3 regions of the Corallincola platygyrae genome follow, and region 3 is predicted to be linked to each of the others. Evidence: predicted binding sites of a transcription regulator. Region 3 holds the regulator's gene; each other region holds the start of a gene.

Region 1 (4,975 bases), on a different contig from region 3:
CAGCGGCCCAAGGTTTGAGAGGGTCAATACTTGCGCTGGGTACACCAAAGCGTTTCGCTCGTTCTACCGTTTCTTTATAGAGTGCTTTTGGCAGGTGCTGTTTAAGGGTGGTGCCATCCATATACATACCGTGAAGCATCATCAACTGCATCATTTCAGCCTGGATCGCGGCCTCATCCTGCATATTAACTTCCATCACCAATTGATCAGCTTGGGAAAACCTCTTTTCGATCGCGGCAGGAAGCGGGTAGTACCTGGCCTCTCCCATATGCACCGAGCCGAAGAAATAGCTGGTTTGATTGCCTTTGGTTACTTCATATAGCGCTGGGCTGATCGTTGCTGAGAGTGGGGCAGAGAAAATGGCAACAAACAGAAGGAGCGATTTAATCCAGAGGCGCATAACGTGTTCCTGCGAAGTGGGTATCTAGGGTCAACAGACCCTGATTACTTTGCCTTGATAAAAACTGGGGATCAATAACTTATGGAGTTAATGGAGATGGCGCTCCCGACAGGATTCGAACCTGTGACCTGCCCCTTAGGAGGGGGCCGCGCTATCCAGCTGTGCCACGGGAGCCCAAAATATTGGCGAACTGTCACTTGTTTGGGGTGGCAGCCGCCCGCATTATACTGTTCTTGAAGGGAATTTAAAGCACGCCACCCAACTGTACGATATCGTTTACCTGTACTCCGCTTAGTTCTTTTGGATCCGAAGCTCTGGCAATAAGCCGGTTTTGGTATGACTCTGTCACTCTAAGGGTGACTTCGGTAGGAAGCAGGCGCACGTGGTGTTTTCCATCCTGGCCATCGTAAGTCATGCGATGCAACAAAGTTAGCTTGTCACCTATACGCAAACCGTTGCTATGGCCCAGATCGACTTCGACCAGGTCATTGGCAATGTGGGTAATACGACCACGGCCCGGGGTGCAACTCAAGGTCATATCGAGATCTGCCTGCAACTGGGATAGCACGTCACTGACAGCGCCACCATAAGGCGATGTCCAGAATGCTTTTGAAGCAACAGAAACGCGTTTGTCAGTGGGAAAGTCCCAAGGGGCCTGGCTGTGGTAACTACGTTCCAGTAGGAGTTCACCTGAGCTGCCATCGACCAGATGTATCATTAACTCGAAATTTCTTTCTGGTGGCGAATAGACCCACTCCTGCCATTTACGCGTAGGGACTTCTCCGTTAAACGAAAGATCACGGATTTCGGCGAACAGTACGACCTGGGTGTTGGTTTGTCTGGTTATCTCTCGGCTTAGCATAGGCGTGACCAAGCGCTGTGATTGAAACTCTGCAGGCGTGAAGTGAGTAATTTGATTTAACCAACGCTTTGGATAACTGGACTGACTCTCTGCACGCAGGTGATCGAAGAGCCATTGACTGGCTTCCTGTCCGATTTGCTCAATACCTCCAACACGCGCGTTTGTTGGATCACTCAATCTAAATCGGGTCAGCAGTAAGGATTTTTTGAACGCAGCACTTTCACATTGCAGAGACTGTGGAAACAGATCTGCATGAATAGATATATAAAGCGTCTCACCGCTGCGGCGCTCTGAGAGCACTCGAACATCTCTCACGGTGCCACTGGTGCGGATCTGAAATTGGTCATTTACGATCTTGCCGGCGGCAAGTTCTTGCAGGCTGCTCACTGTGCCTCCGGCAAGAATGAGCGCATTTTTCAGAGCCTGCTGTGTTGCTCGTTCACGTGCACTGGCAATATCACCACTATAAATGGTCGCAGAGCCCTCCGCTTCATACCACATCGCGTGGGATATAGGACTGGCCAGCAGTAACAGCAGTATAAGTAGTCGCCTAAGCATAGTGAGCCTCAAACGGTTGCTAATTAGGCGTCAAAAATCAGCCTATTCTTTAATTACTACCAGAATCAGCAAAAAATGGGCCAGTACGGCCCTAGCTGATCTAGCCGTCTGTATTGACCCTTAGCCTGCGTTTGTCAATCGCGGTTGTCAGGTGGCATAAACTTTGCTGGTAATTCATCAGAATAACGATTCATTGACGAGGTAGGAGAGTCGGATGGCTGCCTTGAAACACTTCTATTCGCACCTGCTGATTGGCGCAGGTTTGCTATTGATTGTGCTGGCGCTGAGTAGCTGTAGCATGCTTGAGGACGAAGAAGAGATTTATGTGCCTCATGCTGCGGTTACTCCAATGACAGTGGATCTGCCGACCCATGTCAAACAATTGGCTCTGCAGCTGATTGGTTCGAGTCGCTATGTCTCATCTAAAACACCTATCGCTGTTACCAGCTTCGTAGATATCGAGACGCTGGAAAGCACCGATGTCTACGGCAATCAGTTGTCTGAGTTGGTGATGGTTGAACTCCAGCAGATGGGATGGACGCTAATCGACTTTAAGCTGACGGGTGGCATTGATGTTACCCCGACGGGGGATTTTGCCATGACTCGGGATTTTCTGCGTCTACAGCATCGCCACCCCATTGAATACATTCTTACGGGTACGCTCATTCGTGGCTCTAATGGCATTCAGGTAACAGCACGTATTGTCGGCGTGGAATCCAGGGCCATTGTTGCCACTGCATCAACTTTCCTGCCCATGTCTCTGTTTGTCGAGCAGGCCGGTATGCCTGCCGAAGGGGGCTACGTGGCCAAGGACCCCCAGTCTGGGATGCTGATCAGGAAAGGTGGATAAGATTCCGGCCTGAAACCAACTTGTGTTTAAGTCCCTTTGTTTGATGTCGATAACAGAGGGAGTGAAGAGAAAGAACGATGCTTATGAAGTCTAACTATTGGCAACTCGCGGCGACTGTTTTCATATTAACCGCTTGCGCATCTGAACCCGAGCAACCTGAGCATTCGATGGCTTCGGGGCAGATGGCTACATCTGAAGCGATTGCTTGGGACCCTTACCAGGAAGTGAAGCCCAAAGACTTTGTCGCGCATGTTGAGAAAATCGCTGAGGAATTGGTAGGCACTATGCCTGAACGTTGTTATCAACCTATGGCGGTCGCCAGTTTTGTTGATATAGAAACGCTTAACACCAGTGGCTCACTTGGCAAAGCCCTGGCTGAGAATCTAATTACTCAGATGCAGCAACAGGGTTGTAAAGTGCTCGACTTTAAACTCAAAGATAAGATTCAGGTGACTTCTACCGGAGACTTTGTGTTCAGTCGAAATTTTACTCAGCTTAAAAGTGAGCTGCCGCTCAAATATGTGCTGACGGGCACGCTGCAACCTATGAACGGTGGGGTGCAGGTGAATGCTCGCCTAGTTGATATTAAATCGAAAGTGGTTGTCGGTGCGGCGCAACAGTTTTTACCGGAGGAGATTGTCTCTGCCGTAAATGAGGTGAAGACACGTGATGGCGTTACTTTATTGAGCCAGAGGCAGGGGTGATTCGATGCCGAAAATTCAACTGATTTTACTTTTTGTACTGGCTATTTCTGGTTGCAGTCAGATGTTTGATAAGCACGTTGAGTGGGAGGCTGTGCCGCCGGATCATTATCCTGTGCTCCATGCGGTGGGTTATGCGCCAATCAGTTCACAGTCGGGGCTTGATGAAAACACTCGCATGTTGCAGGCAATGCGTGCGTCAAAAATGGATGCTTACCGGGAACTGGCGGAGCAGATCTACGGCCAGCAAGTGACGGCAGGCAGTGCAATGGGCGGGACAACCTTGGACCAGGACCGTTTGCAGGTAGCGGTTAGTGGTGTTGTAAGAGGGGCCAGAGTCGTACGCACCTATCCACTGGGCGATATCTATGCCACTGAGCTGGAGTTAGATATGGCGGATGTACAACGCATGTACCAATCACTAAACCCGCCAAGGCGGATCCATGACGTTCAGTACTACTAAACGGATAATCAATTTGAAAAAACAAGGCGAGAAATTTCTCGCCTTTTTCATGTCTGCACTAATCTTAAAAGGAGTGTGTTAGAACTGGTGCGCATGCCGTATCGCCAACCAGCTTATTGCAGCCAGGGGGCGATTATGTTGAAAAGACCAATTTATGAACTCCTTCCCTATTTCTACCTTGCGGGTGGCTTTGTCTGTATTGCCAACTTCGAGTTTGGTTGGGGGCAGTTGTTTGCAATACTTCTCTTCTTATTGGGCGCTGATATCTGGATCATGCGTTCCAACTCCCGCAGGCAAGACAAAGTGTTGAAACGAAGAGTACAGGATAGGCTTAAACCTTTCTGGCTTTATGAGGTAATGCCATTTCTTCTTGTTTGTATCAGTGGTGTCGTTATCTCAACGTCTGGCAGCAATTACTTGAGTTGGGCGATGGTGCTACCTGTGGGATATGCATTTTGGCGAATAGAGCAGAGGGTGGAATATCGCCAGCATGGCTGGGTGCAGCTTACTGACGCGCAGTTGAGTTGAGTGAGTTGATACGGGTGGCGCAATGTTGCCACCCACGCATCATGCATTGCAAATCGTTAGACTTTAATTCCCTGTCCTAATTTGCCACCCGGTCTGGCTTTGCCACTTTGGTCATAAGTCATACCGCTGGCTTCGTTCTTCACATTAGCGAGCATATTCTGCAGTCGGGCCAATCCGGCCATGCTGAGTTGCAGTGCTTGGCCATTGATTTCATTGAGCTGTTTGCAGGTATTGAGCATGGCCTCAATTTGTTGCCGAGCTTCATCGTGAGATGGGTCTTGTGCCGAGGAGAGTAGGGGAGCGAGCTCATTGTCTGCACCTTGCAACGCCACTAACAGTTCGCTTTTTTTCTCAGCGATGGCAGTTATCTGATCAAGATCTCGCTTTTTCAGCGCTTCAAGCTCATCGTTCAGTAATGACTGAAGCGCCTCAAGCCGCTGAACCTGTTGATTCAGCAGCGTTTCAATGTTGCTCTGATTGTCCAAGTGTATACTCCTGCTCGGTATTAACTAATACCAAACAGCTCAGACTCCAGTTTGGTCATCGCTTTAGCCAGCTTTTCCGGGTCTACTTTGTAGTTCCCCTCGCTGATTGCTTTACGCAGTTCAGCGAC
Region 2 (4,975 bases), on a different contig from region 3:
TTTGGCAGCCACATTCGTGATTATCTCTCAGTTAAAGATTAATGTGGCCAATGCCTATGCAGGATCCCTGGCATGGTCAAACTACTTCTCACGTATTACCCATAGTCACCCAGGACGTGTTGTATGGGTCATTTTTAATGTGGTCATCGCCCTCTTACTCATGGTGTTGGGGGTTTATCAAGCCATTGAAGAGATGCTGCAAATTTACTCGGTATTAGTACTCGGTTGGATAGGCGCCATCGTGGCGGACCTAATCATCAACAAGCCGCTGGGTTGGAGTCCAAAACATATCGAGTTTAAACGCTCACAGCTTTATGACATTAACCCTGTAGGCGTTGGCTCTATGTTGTTGGCATCACTGATCGGCGTGCTGGGCCACCTCAACTTCTTCGGCGAGTTTTTTAAAGCGATCAGCTCTTTTGTGGCTTTTTTACTGCCATTTATCACTGTGCCTCTGTTCGCCTACCTGACAAAAAGTCGCTTTTATCTGGCAAGGCCCCCCGAACTCACTTTAGCCGAACAACTGAGTGGCGAACTGCAAACCTGTGGTGTGTGCGAGCTTCAGTTTGAGCGAGAAGACATGGCCCATTGCCCCGCGTACAACACGCCAATCTGCTCGCTTTGCTGCAGTTTGGACGTTCGCTGTGGCAACACATGCCGCAGCCACGCGACCTTAACGTCGCAATCCAAACAGTTTGCCTCCCGCTTTTTGTCGCCCGCGTGGGTGGAGCGTTTAGGCAGCTCGATGGGACAGTTCATATTGGTGATGCTGGCAATATCATCGATCATGGCGGCGATCCTGACGCTGGCCTACGCCCAGGTCCCAGATCATTTATTAGTTGATGGCTCCGTGTCACTCGCCTTTATCAAAGCGTTCTTCTTACTGCTGATTTTGATCGGGGTTGTCAGCTGGCTGTTTATTCTTGCCCGCGACAGCAGCCGCGTCGCCATGCAGGAAGTGCAATCACAATCTGAATTGCTGAGCCAGGAGATAGACGCCCACGAAGAAACCTATCAGGCACTGCAGGAAGCGAAAGAGACAGCGGAAAATGCCAATCAGGCAAAAAGCCGTTACCTGGCGGGGATCAGCCATGAACTTCGCACACCGCTGAATGTGATCCAGGGTTACGCACAACTGCTTAGTAAAGACGACCAATTACCCCCAGAAAAGCGAGAGTACGCAGCCATCTTACGTCGCAATGGCGAACATCTGACCGATCTGATCGAAGGCCTATTGGAGATCTCCAAGATCGAGGCAGGACGTTTGGAGCTACAGCGTGATGAAGTACAAATCGGCGTATTTCTCGACCAAGTGGTTGATATGTTCAGGCTACAGGCGCAGAACAAGGGCATTGCATTTGACTACACCTTGGCCAATCCACTTCCAGACTTTATCGCCTGCGACAAGCAGCGTCTGCGCCAGATCTTGATGAACTTGCTTTCAAACGCGATTAAGTTCACGCCAAAAGGAAAAGTGACGTTCAGTGTCAGTTATCGTAATGAGGTCGCACATTTCAAAGTGACGGATACCGGATTAGGCATTGATGACAAGGACAGAGAGCTGATTTTCAAACCCTTTGAGCGAGTAAGAACACTATCCACTCAGGCCATTCGAGGTACGGGTTTGGGATTAACGATCAGCCGCTCCTTGGCCGAGTTAATGGGTGGAAACATCGACTTCAGAAGTACGCCCGGTAAAGGCAGTGAGTTTACCTTAAGCCTGATGCTGCCTGCGCTAAGCAAACCCCACAAAGAAGTCCGTCTGCCGGACGCAAATGTCATAGGTTTTGAAGGCGACGAACGCACCATATTAGTCGTCGATGACGAGAGCTCTCAGCGTCAGCTATTCAAAGATATCCTCGAACCGCTCGGATTTGTGATCTTTCAGGCGGCCAACGCCAGAGAAGCACTTGAAGTCAGCAGCCACTGTCCTGTTGATATGTTTATGCTGGATGTCGCCATGCCTGAGGTCAGTGGCTGGCAGCTTGCAATTCAATTAAGAAAGCGCGGCGCGACCCAACCCATCTTGATGGTCTCTGCAAACACGTTGGAAATTGAGCACGACAACCTGCTTGGCCAGTATCACGATGACTACCTGACCAAGCCAGTCGAACTCAGTAGACTACTTAGCAAGATAGGAAAGCTATTGCGGCTCGAATGGAAAGTACAAGAGAGCCCCACACAAGTCGCGAGCCCTGAACACAGCCATAGCTTCCACTCTCCGGAAACCTTGCCTGATGGCACTCACCTCAAAGAGCTAAGAAATTGGGCAGAAATTGGCTACTTGAGCGCATTCAGCGAAACCCTGAATAAACTCGAGCTTCAGCAAGTTGCTGGCAGTGACTTCATCGAACGCATGCGCCAAGAATCACAACGTTGTGACTTTGAAAAAATCGTCACTTATCTGGATGAACTAATACATGACTAACACACCAAGCGTCAGCTCAATTGTGCTGGTAGTCGATGACTCGCCCGAGTCCCTTGGCATGCTCAATGCGGCGCTGAATGAAGCGGGCTTGACCGTGTTGGTTGCGCTGTCGGGCCAGCAAGCACTCTCTATCACTGAGCGTATCACCCCAGACATCGTATTAATGGACGCGATCATGCCCGGTATGGATGGGTTTGAAACCTGTGAGAAACTAAAGCAGCAACTGCCGATGACCCCAGTGATCTTTATGACCGGACTGACCGATGTCGAACACGTGGTAAAAGGATTCGAGGTTGGGGGCGTCGACTATGTTACCAAACCCATCATCGCCGAAGAGGTGATGGCGAGAATTAAAGTTCATACCCAGAACGCGCGAATGGCATTAAGTGCTCAAACAGCCTTGGACCATGCCGGTCAGTATGTCATCTGTATCGAGCATAGTGGCACTATCGCCTGGGCAACGCCTCATGTGCATCAACTCGTCACCTCCAGCCCTGATGAAGAGTCAACTGTTTGGCAGCGTATAACCGACCAGTTGCTGCCTTGGCTCGGAAAAGCCCCTCAACATACCCCGCTGGCCATCAATGAGTTTGAAATGCCCATGCAAGCTCAGTTTGGTGGCGAACATCAGCCCGGCCAAAGTTTGGTAAGGCTGGTGGCGGCAGAGGCTACCCGTTCGCCTGATGTACTTCAGGACAAACTCCCCATCACCAAACGTGAATCAGAGGTGCTCTATTGGGTATCGTTTGGAAAAACCAATTGGGAGATTGCGCAGATCCTTAGCATGAGCCCCCGCACAGTCAACAAACACCTAGAGCAGCTGTTCAAAAAGATTGATGTGGACAATCGCACCGCAGCCGCGGCCATTTCTATTCGAATATTGGAAGGCGGAGATGCATTACCAGCCTAGGTATGCTGAATAAGACTAGAGCATTTGCTTTATTAACGTCTGTTAAATTTACAGAGACAATGACCACACAACAATGATGGATACAAAGAGAGAAATAAAAATCATAAAATCATATGGTTAAGTTATTTGGACCGGTAATTGCTTGTTCTCCGCCAACTATAAAAGACGACATAAGAAGGAAGTCGGTTATGTTGAATAAAGCAGTAAAAGCAGGTTTGGGAGTCGCTTTGCTGGCTGCATCCACAGCAGCCAGTGCCGCATTTATCCCATATGGCCCTCAAAATGATGTTGCCGTAAACACTGTGACAAACACCTGGGGTTGGAGTGAGTGTTACTCCTCTACCTATGCCACACCTCTGGGTAACAGTGCTGATGCCGCTTTGGCAAATTGCTCTGGCGACTACCTGATGCTGGCTGCCCGTCGCACAGGTTCAGATGTATTTGAAGTTTTAGCCGCTGCAGGCTGGGACGACGTTCTGACAGACACAGGCGCGGCTGACAATGGTGTAACCCATACCGCAAATGGTGCTGAATGGTACTATGCAGACAACTGGTCATGGGGATTTGCGGGCCTTGGCGACTCAGTTCGTAAATACCAGTGTGACACCGCAGGCGGTGGCGAACGTGACCGCCTCTGCTGGCATACCTTTGACTGGGTGGGTGGCTATCGTGCTGGTAGTTATACCGGCTTGAACAGCAGCACCGCATGGGAAAAAGTTATCTTGGTTGCCAACGCTATGGACGTGCCGGCTCCGGCCACCATTGCTCTGTTTGGTCTTGGCCTTGCAGGCTTAGGTTTGCGCCGTCGCGCTAAATAGACCTTTCCGTATTGCCCATAAAAGCCCTCGCTAGCGAGGGCTTTTTGGTTTATGAGCCACATTCCTATTAAACACAACAGACTGTTTCGATGTAGTGTGAAACCTCCTTTGCCTACTGATGCTATCAACCTGCTAAAAAAGCCATGCACACCCTTTGCTCAATCCCAGCTCGGAGATGACATAGGGACCAAAACCCTAAAATTAATAAATTTGCTGAATTGTTAGGCTGTTACGTCAGCAGGATTACTCTATGCTTAGAAAAAACGTTCAGGGAGAGACCAAATGCTCCTAACCACCCGCTCAGGACTTATTGCCACAGGTTTGGCAACTTGCTTAATCTCTACCCCAATCATGGCGAGGGATTATCAAGGACTGGAAGAATCTGAAATAGACGCCCGCTTAAGCTTTCTTGATGCCAAGCTCACGGATATTCAGACACCATCAAAGTATTGGCAATATGGCTGGACCGGCTTCTATGGTGTTGCTGCCACGGCTCAACTCTATAAAGCGATAGACGAAGACGACTCTGATGAATCCACCAAGCAATGGGTCGGCGCAGTAAAATCTGCTGGTGGATTAGCGATGATGCTACTTAAACCACTACCTGTGGTCGACGGCTGGGATGAATACCAGGCACTGCCGGGGAATACCCGCGCAGAGAAAATCGCCAAACTTGCAGAAGCCGAAAAGATGCTGGAGCAAAGCAGCTGGCGCGCTGATGAGCGTTACACCTGGAAACCACATCTGATCACCGTTGGCGTGAACTTGCTCGGCGCAGGGGCCATTGCAGCATTTGGTGATAGTGATGATGCACTCGGT
Region 3 (4,975 bases):
CCAAGACGCCCACCCAATGCTTCATAAGTTCAGCCATTATCGCACCAACATTGAGGGTGGCCATGGTGCGGTCAGAGAGGTATGCGATTTACTTCTGCAGTCACAAGGTAAACTTGAAAGCAGCCAGGGGCTGAGTATATGAATCGCGTGCTGATATTCAGCGTTATTCTTTTCGCTGCTGCAATCGCGCTTTACTACTATCAGGACAGCGTTCGTCAGCAACAAATTGAAGTTGCTGGTGCCGAGGGAGAACAGCGCCCTGACTTCACGGCCAAAACGCTCCGCAGTCGCAGTTATGATGAAAATGGCTTGCTCGCTCATCAGATCTGGGCGTCCGATATGGCGCACTTCAGCAACAATGAATTCACCAGTTTCAAGTCACCTAAAGTGGTCGTCTACCCTAATGGTAAACAAGCGGGCTGGACGCTCAATGCAGAACAGGGACGACTGAGAGAGAACCAGTTGATTCTTGAGCAGCAGGTTGTTATTGAAACCCAAACAGAACAGAATCAAACCAATACTCTGCTGACCGAGTATGTAGAAATGGATCTGGCATCAAATGAAGTCAGCAGCGATCAACCTGTTACGGTCAAAGGGCCGAGCTACCAACTCCAGGGAGTTGGATTGCGAGGCAATGTAGAAAAAGAGCAGATTGAACTGCTCAGTGATGTAAAAGCGACCTATGAACCTGAAAAATAGATTTTATCTCGGCCTGGCTGGACTGCTGATCGCGGTAACCCCTCATATCCAGGCTGTTGAAGCTGACTTTCAGCAAGAAGTCCGTGTGGATGCCAAGCGCCAAAGCATTGATATACAAAAAGGTATCATCTCGTTCTTTGAAGATGTCAGCGTTACTCAAGGCACATTGAAGATTTTTGCTGACACCCTTCAGGTTGAACAGTCTGCAGGTGCGGGAAAAGAAGTTTTGATCGCCGCAGGCGAACCCGCAAAATTCAGTCAACTGCTGGAAAATGGTCGCACCATGACAGCAGAAGCAAAAGAGATACGCTACCGCTTGGCGGACAAGACGTTAATTCTTACCGGTGGCGCGACCCTGACTCAACAGGACAGTGTGGTGCAAGGAGAGCTGATACGTTACGACATCGCCAAGCAAAAACTGGTGGCTGAAAGCGGCAAACAGGAAGGTGACCGCGTCACAACCATCTTTTTACCCGAACAGCTGCAACAGCAGTTGGGTCAGAAAGATGAAGAAGAGGATACCGAATAGTCATGGCAACCCTCACCGCCAACCATCTGGCAAAAAGCTATAAAGGGCGCCAAGTGGTGAAAGATGTCTCTTTGGCGTTAAACAAGGGCCAAATTGTCGGCTTGTTGGGCCCCAACGGGGCGGGCAAAACAACCACCTTTTATATGGTGGTTGGCCTGGTACCAAATGATAAAGGGCGCATCACAATCAATGATGAAGATGTCACTCTATCCCCCATGCACGTTCGCGCACGCAAGGGGATTGGTTACCTACCACAGGAATCCTCCATCTTTCGCAAGCTGTCTGTATCCGACAACATTATGGCCGTGTTGCAAACCCGCGCTGAACTGAGCCGGGTCCAACGACTGGAAATACTGGAGCAGCTGCTTGAAGAGTTCAGCATTACTCACATTCGTGACAGCTTAGGAATGTCTCTGTCGGGCGGTGAGCGTCGACGAGTTGAGATAGCAAGAGCACTGGCTGCAGAGCCTCAGTTCGTTTTATTGGATGAACCTTTTGCAGGAGTAGATCCAATATCTGTAACCGATATCAAGAAAATCATTGAACACTTACGCGATCGAGGTCTTGGTGTCTTGATTACTGATCACAATGTGAGAGAGACTCTGGATGTATGTGAGTACGCTTACATCGTTAGCCACGGAGAGTTGATAGCCAAAGGCAAGCCGGAAGATGTATTATCGGATCAAAAGGTACGTGACGTGTATCTCGGCGAGCAATTCCAGCTATAGTTTAATTAACGGGTGACGCATTTTTTAGTCTCTCACTCGAACTCCACGTCCGTTGTAAGCAAGTGCGTTTTTTTATTGTCACGGAAGTAAATGAAACCGTCATTACAGTTACGTTTAGGCCAGCAACTTACCATGACGCCGCAATTGCAACAGGCAATTCGGCTGTTGCAATTATCGACTCTGGACCTCCAGCAGGAAGTTCAGGATGCGCTCGACAATAATCCGCTTCTGGAACAGACAGAACAAAGCGACGTAGCTGAGCAGCCTGTCAACGGCGAGGCTCAAGATCTTCCTCAAAAAGCTGAAACGGCATCAGCTGACAGCAACGATGGTTTCCAAGACGAACATGATGCTGCTGCGGTTGAAACGTCGGAAGCACTCAACAAAGAGCAGATATCTGACGAACTTCCAGTAGACAGCACCTGGGATGATCACCTCTCTGCAGCGCCAGTTTCCGGAGCCTCCTACGGCGACGATAGTGAGTTCAGCTATCAGGGCGAGACAACAGATTCACTGCAAAGCCACCTCGAGTGGCAGATGCAACTGACTCCATTCAGTGACGTAGACCGTGCAATCGCCACCGCCATCATTGATGCCATCGACGAATCCGGCTATCTGACTGTGTCAGCAGAAGACATTCTTACCGCGCTCGGACAAGATGAAGAAGCGGTTGAGCTGGATGAAGTTGAAGCTGTAATCAAACGTATTCAGTTGTTTGACCCGATCGGCGTTGGCGCTCGCTCACTGCAAGAGTGCCTGCTGGTGCAGGTCAACCAATTTGCAGAAGATACACCTTGGTTGAAAGAATGTAAGCAGGTTCTGGGCAATCATATCGAGCTACTCGCCAGCCGTGACTATCGCCAGTTGATGCGTAAAAGCAAGCTCAAGGAAGACCAGTTACGCGAAGTTCTCCGCTTGATCCAGTCACTTAATCCTCGCCCAGGCAGTGCGGTGATCAGTGGCGAAGAACAATACGTGATTCCAGACGTATCGGTGACCAAAAAAAGCGGTCGCTGGGTTGTAGAGCTCAACCCTGATGCCGTACCTAAACTCAAAGTAAATCAGCAATATGCTGCCATGAGCCGCACGGTGAAGAATTCAGCAGACAGCCAGTACATTCGCTCTCATCTGCAGGAAGCAAAATGGTTCATCAAGAGCCTGGAAAGCCGCAATGATACGCTGATGAAAGTGGCAAACTGCATTGTTCAGTTTCAACGGGATTTCTTTGAATACGGCGATGAAGCGATGAAGCCAATGGTGCTTAACGATATCGCTCAAGCGGTTGATATGCATGAATCAACCATATCCCGTGTGACCACACAAAAGTATATGCATACCCCCAGAGGTATCTTCGAGCTTAAATATTTCTTCTCCAGCCACGTCAGTACTGAAGGGGGTGGAGAATGCTCCTCAACAGCTATTCGAGCACTGATCAAGAAACTAGTGGCGGCTGAAATCCCCAGCAAGCCTTTGTCAGATAGCAAAATTGCTGACCTACTGGCAGACCAGGGAATTCAGGTAGCAAGACGAACGATCGCCAAGTATCGGGAGTCCTTGTCTATCCCACCGTCAAATCAGCGAAAGAGCTTGCTGTAAAAAGCTCACCAATAAAAGGATGAGGTCTATGCAAATCAATCTTACCGGCCATCATGTCGAAGTTACTGATTCACTCCGAAACTATGTGAATGAAAAGTTCACTAAGCTAGAGCGCCATTTCGACCACATCAATAACGTTTACGTTATCCTCAACGTTGAGAAGTTAACGCAAAAAGCAGAAGCAAAACTGCACCTAAATGGTGGTGAGATATTTGCTAACGCAGAGCATTCAGATATGTATGCCGCAATCGACGCGTTGGTCGATAAACTCGATCGACAAGTAATTAAACATAAAGAAAAGCTAAACGCGCACTAATTACACTATGGATATATCATCCATTCTCAGCCTGGACTGCACTCGAAGTGCAGTCCACGGTTCAAGCAAAAAACGAGTGCTTGAGATGGCCAGCGAACTGGCTGCCAAGCACCTGCCGGATCACGGCTGCAAAATGATCTTTGAAAGCATTCTGGATAGAGAGAAAAAGGGCAGTACAGGTATTGGAAATGGTATTGCTATTCCTCATGGGCGGATCTCAAATGCCAGTAAAGCTGTTGCAGTCTTGTTGCAGTGCGATGAGCCTATTGCCTTTGATGCCATCGACAATCAACCAGTAGACCTCATATTCGCGCTACTGGTCCCAGAACAGAGCTGCCAGGAACACCTGAAAACCCTGTCAGCAATTGCAGCAAAACTCTCAGACAAGCAAATTCTGAAGAAGTTAAGATGTGCAGATAACGATCAGGAACTCTACGAGATCATCACTCACCCATGAGCGACACGGACGTAGCGTCACCCATTAAACTTACTATTGTCAGCGGCCGATCAGGCTCTGGCAAAAGTGTCGCTTTACGTGTTCTGGAAGATCTTGGTTATTACTGTGTCGATAACCTTCCTGTAGAAATGCTACCGACATTGGTCACTCAGGTCAGTGAGCGCTATGGCGAGATAGCGGTCAGCATCGACGTTCGAAACCTGCCTGAAGAGCCGCATACGTTAGAAACCATTTTAGACATGCTGTGCCAACAGTATCGTTGCACTTTACTGTTTCTGGATGCAGACCAAAGCGCGCTGATAAAACGATTCAGCGAGACCCGCAGATTGCACCCTCTGTCTAAAAACGGAGGCTCTCTTGAGCAGGCAATTGCAGCTGAAGAGCGTCTGCTGGAACCTTTAATATCGCGAGCAGACCTGCAGATAGACAGCTCGTCCTTATCTATTCACCAATTGAGTGAGCTGGTCCGAGAGCGGATATTAGGTAACGCCGAACGGAGTTTGGTTTTAGTGTTTGAGTCGTTCGGGTTTAAGTACGGCATCCCTCAGGATGCAGACTATGTATTCGATGCCAGATTCCTACCAAATCCCCACTGGGAGCCAGAACTAAGGCCGCTGACAGGCAGGGATTTGCCAGTACAGCAGTTTTTT

Evidence for each region. The regulator sigma-54, encoded in region 3, starts transcription at its own class of promoters, with help from an activator protein. The targets are predictions, from matches to a motif close to GTTGGCACGNNNNTNGNNT.
Region 1: ABEA14_RS02070 (FlgO family outer membrane protein) is a predicted target of sigma-54. The motif match lies at 1,971-1,989, and genes of this name have one in related genera.
Region 2: ABEA14_RS00895 (PEP-CTERM sorting domain-containing protein) is a predicted target of sigma-54. The motif match lies at 3,464-3,482, and genes of this name have one in related genera.

What each region holds. Positions count from the first base shown of each region.
Region 1 covers NZ_BAABLI010000004.1:321,992-326,966, forward strand. Annotated here, with positions in the region: gene ABEA14_RS02055 (TraB/GumN family protein) at 1-400, opposite strand, end outside; tRNA gene ABEA14_RS02060 (tRNA-Arg) at 498-574, opposite strand; gene ABEA14_RS02065 (flagellar assembly protein T N-terminal domain-containing protein) at 645-1,820, opposite strand; gene ABEA14_RS02070 (FlgO family outer membrane protein) at 2,035-2,670, shown strand; gene ABEA14_RS02075 (FlgO family outer membrane protein) at 2,754-3,374, shown strand; gene ABEA14_RS02080 (LPP20 family lipoprotein) at 3,379-3,834, shown strand; gene ABEA14_RS02085 (hypothetical protein) at 3,970-4,362, shown strand; gene ABEA14_RS02090 (flagella synthesis protein FlgN) at 4,419-4,847, opposite strand; gene flgM (flagellar biosynthesis anti-sigma factor FlgM) at 4,868-4,975, opposite strand, start outside.
Region 2 covers NZ_BAABLI010000004.1:32,479-37,453, reverse strand. Annotated here, with positions in the region: gene ABEA14_RS00905 (hybrid sensor histidine kinase/response regulator) at 1-2,428, shown strand, start outside; gene ABEA14_RS00900 (response regulator) at 2,421-3,338, shown strand; gene ABEA14_RS00895 (PEP-CTERM sorting domain-containing protein) at 3,527-4,156, shown strand; gene ABEA14_RS00890 (hypothetical protein) at 4,439-4,975, shown strand, end outside.
Region 3 covers NZ_BAABLI010000029.1:7,002-11,976, reverse strand. Annotated here, with positions in the region: gene kdsC (3-deoxy-manno-octulosonate-8-phosphatase KdsC) at 1-142, shown strand, start outside; gene lptC (LPS export ABC transporter periplasmic protein LptC) at 139-699, shown strand; gene lptA (lipopolysaccharide transport periplasmic protein LptA) at 683-1,228, shown strand; gene lptB (LPS export ABC transporter ATP-binding protein) at 1,231-1,956, shown strand; gene ABEA14_RS16675 (RNA polymerase factor sigma-54) at 2,047-3,552, shown strand; gene hpf (ribosome hibernation promoting factor) at 3,581-3,868, shown strand; gene ptsN (PTS IIA-like nitrogen regulatory protein PtsN) at 3,876-4,325, shown strand; gene rapZ (RNase adapter RapZ) at 4,349-4,975, shown strand, end outside.